One region of the Rhizobium lentis genome, then DNA from elsewhere that is predicted to be linked to it. Evidence: predicted binding sites of a transcription regulator. Region 1 holds the regulator's gene; each other region holds the start of a gene.
The links. The regulator PhoB, encoded in region 1, activates phosphate uptake and scavenging genes when phosphate is short. The targets are predictions, from matches to a motif close to TGTCATNNANCTGTCAT.
Positions count from the first base shown of each region.

Region 2: J0663_RS05515 (YdcH family protein) is a predicted target of PhoB. The motif match lies at 1,017-1,033, and genes of this name have one in related genera.
Region 3: phnC (phosphonate ABC transporter ATP-binding protein) is a predicted target of PhoB. The motif match lies at 1,070-1,086, and genes of this name have one in related genera.

Region 1 is NZ_CP071454.1:2,354,514-2,356,773, reverse strand. Features, by position in the region: gene J0663_RS11330 (GcrA family cell cycle regulator) at 1-495, shown strand, start outside; gene phoB (phosphate regulon transcriptional regulator PhoB) at 908-1,591, opposite strand; gene phoU (phosphate signaling complex protein PhoU) at 1,725-2,260, opposite strand, start outside.
Region 2 is NZ_CP071454.1:1,134,866-1,137,125, reverse strand. Features, by position in the region: gene J0663_RS05530 (5-(carboxyamino)imidazole ribonucleotide synthase) at 1-199, opposite strand, end outside; gene purE (5-(carboxyamino)imidazole ribonucleotide mutase) at 196-690, opposite strand; gene J0663_RS05520 (YdcH family protein) at 707-910, opposite strand; gene J0663_RS05515 (YdcH family protein) at 1,138-1,311, shown strand; gene J0663_RS05510 (ArsR/SmtB family transcription factor) at 1,512-1,772, opposite strand; gene J0663_RS05505 (sulfite exporter TauE/SafE family protein) at 1,840-2,260, opposite strand, start outside.
Region 3 is NZ_CP071454.1:1,995,828-1,998,087, forward strand. Features, by position in the region: gene phnD (phosphonate ABC transporter substrate-binding protein) at 1-92, opposite strand, end outside; gene phnC (phosphonate ABC transporter ATP-binding protein) at 161-1,003, opposite strand; gene J0663_RS09490 (DapH/DapD/GlmU-related protein) at 1,122-1,739, opposite strand; gene phnL (phosphonate C-P lyase system protein PhnL) at 1,736-2,260, opposite strand, start outside.

The sequences.
Region 1 (2,260 bases):
CTTTGGTCCGAAGGGCTGAGCGCCAGCCAGATCGCGGCGCAGCTTGGCGGGGTCAGCAGAAATGCCGTTATCGGCAAGGTGCACAGGCTGAGCCTTCCGGGCCGTGCCAAGGCCGGCGGCACGACCACCGCGGCGCGCACACCGAAGCGCCAGACATCAGCGCCACGGGCGCCGAACTACGCCTCCCGGATCACCACCCGCACCGTGACCCGCCAGCAGGGCGCAACGATGCTGAAGGAAGAGATCGAGGTCGATGGCGTCGAGGAAATGGACTATGTGCCGGCCGGCAACGTGGTCGTGCCGATTTCCCGCCGCCTCGGCCTGACGGAGCTGACCGAACGCACCTGCAAGTGGCCGGTCGGCGATCCGCTCAAGGACGACTTCCACTTCTGCGGCTGCGAATCCCCGGACAATTCGCCCTATTGCAGCTATCACCAGAAGCTTGCCTACCAGCCGGTCAACGAACGCCGCCGGGCGGCCGCTCGGGTGAGCTGAGGGGCGATCGCCGGACATGAAAAACGGGCCGAGCGGCCCGTTTTTTATTGGTTCGCGCCAATAGCGCCGCTCATTCAGCGTCGACCACCGGTCTCGACCCGTCCTTCGGCCCCCGCTTACATGCCGCAACGTCTCGATTCCCTCTTCTCCCCTGCGGGGAGAAGGTGCCCGTAGGGCGGATGAGGGGCCGGCGAAGCCGGTCCTTCCCAACAATGCCATGTGAACTTCGGTCGTGTTGGGCGCTTGCCGTTGACGTGATGGGATAGGTGATGACGGGAGGGTGTGCCGTGTGGCCCCCTCATCCGCCTGCCGGCACCTTCTCCCCGAGGGGAGAAGAGATTTGCCGCACTCTTTCCGTTCCCCACCAACCTCTCATGGGGCACGTCCCCTCACCCCGTCCGTGTTCGGGAGCTCAAGCTTCCATCGAATAACCGGCGCCACGGACGGTGCGGATGACGTCCTGCATGTTGGAGAAGTTCAGCGCCTTGCGCAGGCGGCCGACATGGACGTCGACGGTGCGTTCGTCGACATAGATATCGTGGCCCCAGACGCCATCGAGCAGCTGTGAGCGGGAGAAGACCCGGCCCGGCGACGACATCAGGAATTCCAAGAGGCGGAATTCGGTCGGGCCGAGGCGGACTTCGCGGCTCTTGCGATGGACGCGATGGGTTTCGCGGTCGAGCTCGATATCGCCGCACTTCAGCACCGAGGACAGCACCTCGGGGCGTGCACGGCGCAGCATCGCCTTGACGCGGGCGACGAGTTCGGGAGTCGAGAAGGGTTTGACGACGTAATCGTCGGCGCCGGTCGACAGGCCGCGGACGCGCTCGCTCTCCTCGCCGCGCGCCGTCAGCATGATGATCGGCAGCCGCTCGGTTTCCGGCCGCATGCGCAGGCGCCGGCAGAGTTCGATGCCGGAGACGCCGGGCAGCATCCAATCCAGGATGAGAAGGTCGGGCGTGCGTTCCTGCAGCCTGATTTCGGCCTCGTCGCCACGCAGAATGGTATCGACTTCGAAGCCTTCGGCTTCAAGATTATAGCGAAGAAGTACGCTGAGCGCTTCCTCGTCTTCAACAACTGCGACTCTCGGGATCATGCGTGTCCGTCTCCTCGCACACGAGCCTTAAACCGGGGGCGATTTAAACAGGCGTCCTGCGCAAATTCAGAAATTGGCTGCGACCTCTTTGCGCGCCCCGAACGGGCGCGCACGCAATCGATTGATCGGAAGATTATTCCGTCGCGGCGCCGACGGTGTTGGCGCTGTCATCCTTCGGGCGATCGCCTTCCGGCTGCGCGCCCGTCGCCATGTAATAGATCGTCTCGGCGATGTTGGTGGCATGGTCGCCGATGCGCTCGATGTTCTTGGCGCAGAAGAGCAGATGCGTGCAGCTCGTGATGTTGCGCGGATCTTCCATCATATAGGTCAGGAGTTCGCGGAACAGCGAGGTGTACATCGCGTCGATTTCGTTGTCGCGCTCGCGGATAGCGGTCGCCTTGTCGGCGGCCCGTGTCGTATAGACGTCGAGCACTTCCTTGAGCTGGACGAGCGCCAGCTCGGAGAGATGCTCGAGGCCGCGGGCGAGCTTGCGTGGAACGCCGGTGCTCTGGACGGCGATAACGCGCTTGGCGGTATTCTTGCCGAGGTCGCCGACGCGTTCGAGATCGGCGGCGATGCGGATCGAACCCATGATCTCGCGCAGGTCCGAGGCCATCGGCTGCCGGCGGGCGATGGTGACGATCGCCTTGTCGCCGATTTCGCGCTCGG
Region 2 (2,260 bases), 1.2 Mb from region 1:
CCTCGCAGGCGGCTGCAAGTTCGGCCAAGGCGGCCGGATCGTCATAGGCGGCAACGATCTGGCGGTTGGCGAGCTGGGCGGCCGGGCAGTCCGGCTGCGGCTCGAGGATCACAGTGCGGAAATTCAATCTGGCGGCGGCAATGGCCAGCATGCGGCCGAGCTGGCCGCCGCCGATGATGCCGATCGTTCCTGCCGTCATAGGTCGTCCATCGGGTATTCGGCAACGGCGGTACTCTGGCGCTCGCGCCATTCGTCGAGCCGGTCGGCGATCTCGTCATCGGAAAGGGCAAGCACGGCGGCGGCGAGAAGGGCGGCGTTGACCGCACCCGCCTTGCCTATGGCGAGCGTTCCAACCGGAATGCCGGCCGGCATCTGCACGATGGAAAGAAGGCTGTCCTGGCCGGACATGATTTTCGACTGGACCGGTACACCGAAGACCGGCAGCGGCGTCAGCGATGCCGTCATTCCAGGCAGATGCGCAGCGCCGCCGGCGCCGGCAATGATGACCTTGAAGCCCTCGGCGCGCGCGCCCTTGGCGAAATTCACCATCCGTTCGGGCGTGCGGTGCGCCGAGATGATCCGCGCATCGTAAGGGATTTCAAGGGCTTCCAGCGTGTCGGCCGCATTCTTCATGGTCTCCCAATCCGATTGGCTGCCCATGATAATGGCGACGGGCGGTCTGTCTGTCATCTCTAGGCCATTCCTCTCAGGCGATGATGTCAGGGACGATCTGATCTTCCAGTTTCGAGAGCCTGTCCTTGATGACGAGCTTCTTCTTCTTCATGCGCTGGATTCGCAGAGCGTCGCATCCGGTCTCGATCATGGCATTGATCGCGGCGTCGAAATCCTCGTGCTCCTGGCGCAGACGCGCCACCATGAGCCTGATTTCCGCCTGTTCCTGATCGGCCATATGCATTCCCCGTTATCGTCCTCGGATCTTGTCCGATCTGCCGATGATTTCCGCAAGCTCCTATCACCAAATACGGGTAACGGCTAGTTAGTCTTGATCATGAATTTGCCATCTCATCTTCATCTTTTGGCCTTCGACAAGCCTTCAAAAATATGTCACAGTCCGCGGGTTGACACCTTGATCCCCGACGATGATGGCCGGGGAGGGTAAGAGGAAGGAAGGGTCAAATGACAGTTGAAGCTCATCTTGAATCACTCCAGAAAAAGCATGTCGCTCTCGAGGAGGAGCTGCACGCACTTAGAACAGCTCCCTCTATCTCCGATACAGAAATTGCCGAATGCAAGCGCCGTAAGCTGCGCATCAAGGACGAGATTCAGCGTCTCAAGTCATCCGTCCATTAGATCTTCCCAAGGGTCGCCGGGCGATCATCTTGCGCAAGAGGTAAATCCATCCATTCCGCCTAAAATTTGCAAGAACCGGTGATCACACCAGAATTGCGCCAGTCCGATGCTTGCGGCATTGCGGCTGGCGCGTTTGCATCCTCCCTGCAAAGCGCATTCGCCCGATTCGCTATCGCGCCGTGGTTTCATGAGCCGGTCGATCAGGCCCAGAACTGATCCAGCCACAGATTGAGCGTGTCGAACCCGCGGTTATTGACCGCATAGATGCGTTTCGTCCCTTCCGAGGTTACGGAGACGAGGTTGCTGTCGAGCAGCGCTTTCAGGTGTTGCGAGACGGCGGGACGGCTGATCGGCAGTCCCTCGGCAAGCTCGTTGACCGTCCGCGGCGCGCGGCGCAATTCCTCCAGCAGAAAGCGCCGGTTCGGATCGGCAATCGCAGAGAAAGGGTCCGTGTTCGACATGGCAGGAACGCTACGTCAATCCGGGCGTGGCAGCAAGGAAATTGTGCGCTGCAGCGTACTGCTGCCCTTACCATCCAAGGCCCTCGCGCATGATCAGAATTGCCGCGATCAGCGCCATCGCATACATGAAAGGATAGAAAATCTGCGGCTTCATGCGGCGCACGCACCAGGCGCCGGCAAGGGTGGCGAGTGGCGCGAAGGGCAGGAGTGTGGCGGAGGTCACAAGGTTTTGCGTGTCGAGCTGACCGAGCGCAAAATAGGGAATGAGCTTGATGGCGTTGAGAATCGCGAAGAAGCGCACGCTGGTGCCGGTATAGTCGCGCGGCTCCAGTTTGAGCGGCAGGGCATAGATCTGAAACGGCGCGCCGCCGGCATGGGCCACGAAGCTGCCATATCCGGAAAATGTGCCCCAGAAACTGGCGGCCACCGGTCGCTGGCCGCGCGGCGGCGTTATTTTTCCGGCGCCGGGGCCGAAATTGTTCCAGAAA
Region 3 (2,260 bases), 360 kb from region 1:
ATGCGGAGGACCTTGACCTCCTGTGCGGCGGCATTGCCGGCCAGGGCGGCAACGGCAATGGTTGCCATCAAAATCTTGCGGAATGCAGACATGGAAGTCTCCTTTTGTGACGTGGTTTGTCGGTTGGTTCTCCGGCCCTTGTCCCGTCGGCCGGAAACGGTCAATGCATAGCGGCTGCTTTGGCCGTCATGCCGGATGATTGGTTCTCGGCACGGCGCGCGGATTCGAGACTGGTCGAGGTCATCGTTTCGTCGATGCCGGCGCCGTCCTTGTCGGTGCCATAGATTGCCTTCACTGCTTCGGCCGTCAGCTCAGAGGGCTTTCCGTCGAAGACGACGCGGCCGCCGGCCATGCCGACGATGCGCTCACAATAGTTGCGGGCGGTATCGAGCGTGTGCAGGTTGGTGATGACGGTAATACCCTCGCGCTCGTTGATATCGCGTAGCGCATCCATGACGATCTTGGCGTTCAGCGGATCGAGCGAGGCGATCGGCTCGTCGGCGAGCACCATCTTCGGGTTCTGCATCAGCGCGCGGGCAATGGCTACGCGCTGCTGCTGGCCGCCGGAAAGCGTGCCGGCCGCCTGCAGCGCCGTCTGCTCGATGCCGAGGCGTTCGAGCGCTGCGATCGCGTGCACGCGCTCCTCGCGCGTGAAGATATTGAGCAGGCTCAGAAGCGTCGAGCGGTGATTGAGGCGACCGAGCATGACATTGGTCAGAACGTCCAGGCGCGGCACCAGATTGAACTGCTGGAAGATCATCGCGCAGTCGCGCTGCCAGTTGCGCAAGGTCCGGCCGCGAAGCGCGGAGACTTCGACGCCGGCGAAATGAATGGAGCCGGAGCTCGGCTCCTGCAGGCGGTTGATCATGCGCAGGAGCGTCGACTTGCCGGCGCCGGAGCGGCCGATGATGCCGACCATCTGGCCCTGGGGAATGCTGAGCGTGACGGAGTCGACGGCGAGCTTGTTTGCGAAACGACGTGTGACATCCTTCAGCTCGAACATCATGCTTTTTCCTCGCATCCCAGGCCTCGGTCAGCATCGCATTAGTCCCGCTTCGTGAACCTCGCGTGTCATATTTGTGTAAGTCGTGTCACAAATCCCGGCGCGGCGGCGACAGCATCTAGTCCTCGTAGTGCGACAGAAAATCTTCCGCGCTCAGGTTGCGGAAATCCTGCAGCGCCAGGCGCAGACGGTCATGTTGCCAGTCCCACCAGGCAAGCCTGTCCATGCGCTCGCCGATCTCTTTCGGAAAGCGCTCGCGGATCAATTTAGCCGGCACGCCGCCGACGATCGTATAGGGCGGGACATCCTTCGAAACGACGGCTCCGGCCCCGATCACCGCCCCGTTGCCGACACTGACCCCGGGCAGGATTGTCGCTCCATGACCGATCCAGACGTCGTTGCCGATCGTCACGCGGTTTGAGCGTCGCCAGGCGAAGAAGTCCGTTTCCATGTCGGCGTCCGGCCAGTAGTCGCCGGCCCGATAGGTGAAATGGTGCAGCGTCGCGCGCCAGGTCGGATGATTGGTGGCGTTGATGCGCACGGCGGCGGCGATATTGACGAATTTGCCGATCGTCGCGCACCAGACGGAGCCGTCCTGCATGATGTAGGAATAGTCGCCGAACTCGGCCTCGCTGATGCGGCAGCGTTCGGAGACCTCCGTATAGCGCCCGAAGGTGGAGTCGCTGACGGCGGCCGTTTCGTGAATATAGGGCTCGATATCAAGCTTGCGGCTCATGCGGCAATCTTTCTCGACGAGAACTGCTGGACGTCGAGAATGCGGTCGGCGACGGCTTCGCGCACTTCCTCGTCGTGGAAGATGCCGAGGAGGGCGACACCCGCCTGCTTCTTTTGCGCAATCATGTCGACGACGACTGCACGATTCCTGGCATCGAGCGAGGCTGTGGGTTCGTCGAGAAGCAGGATCGCATGGTCGGTAATGAAGCCGCGCGCGATGTTGATACGTTGCTGCTCGCCGCCGGAGAAGGTGGCAGGCGGAAGCTGCCAGAGCGCCTCTGGCAGGTTGAGCCGGGCCAGCAGGACGCCGGCCTTTTCCCGCGCGGCCACGGTGTCCGCGCCGCGCGCGACGAGCGGCTCGGCCACCACATCGATCGCCGCCACACGCGGTACCGTGCGCAGGAATTGGCTGACATAGCCGAGCGTATCGCGCCGCACGTTGAGCACGGTGCGCGGATCGGCGGAGGCGAGATCGACGACACGCCCGTCGTGGCGGATGAGAATCTGGCCGGTGTCGACGGC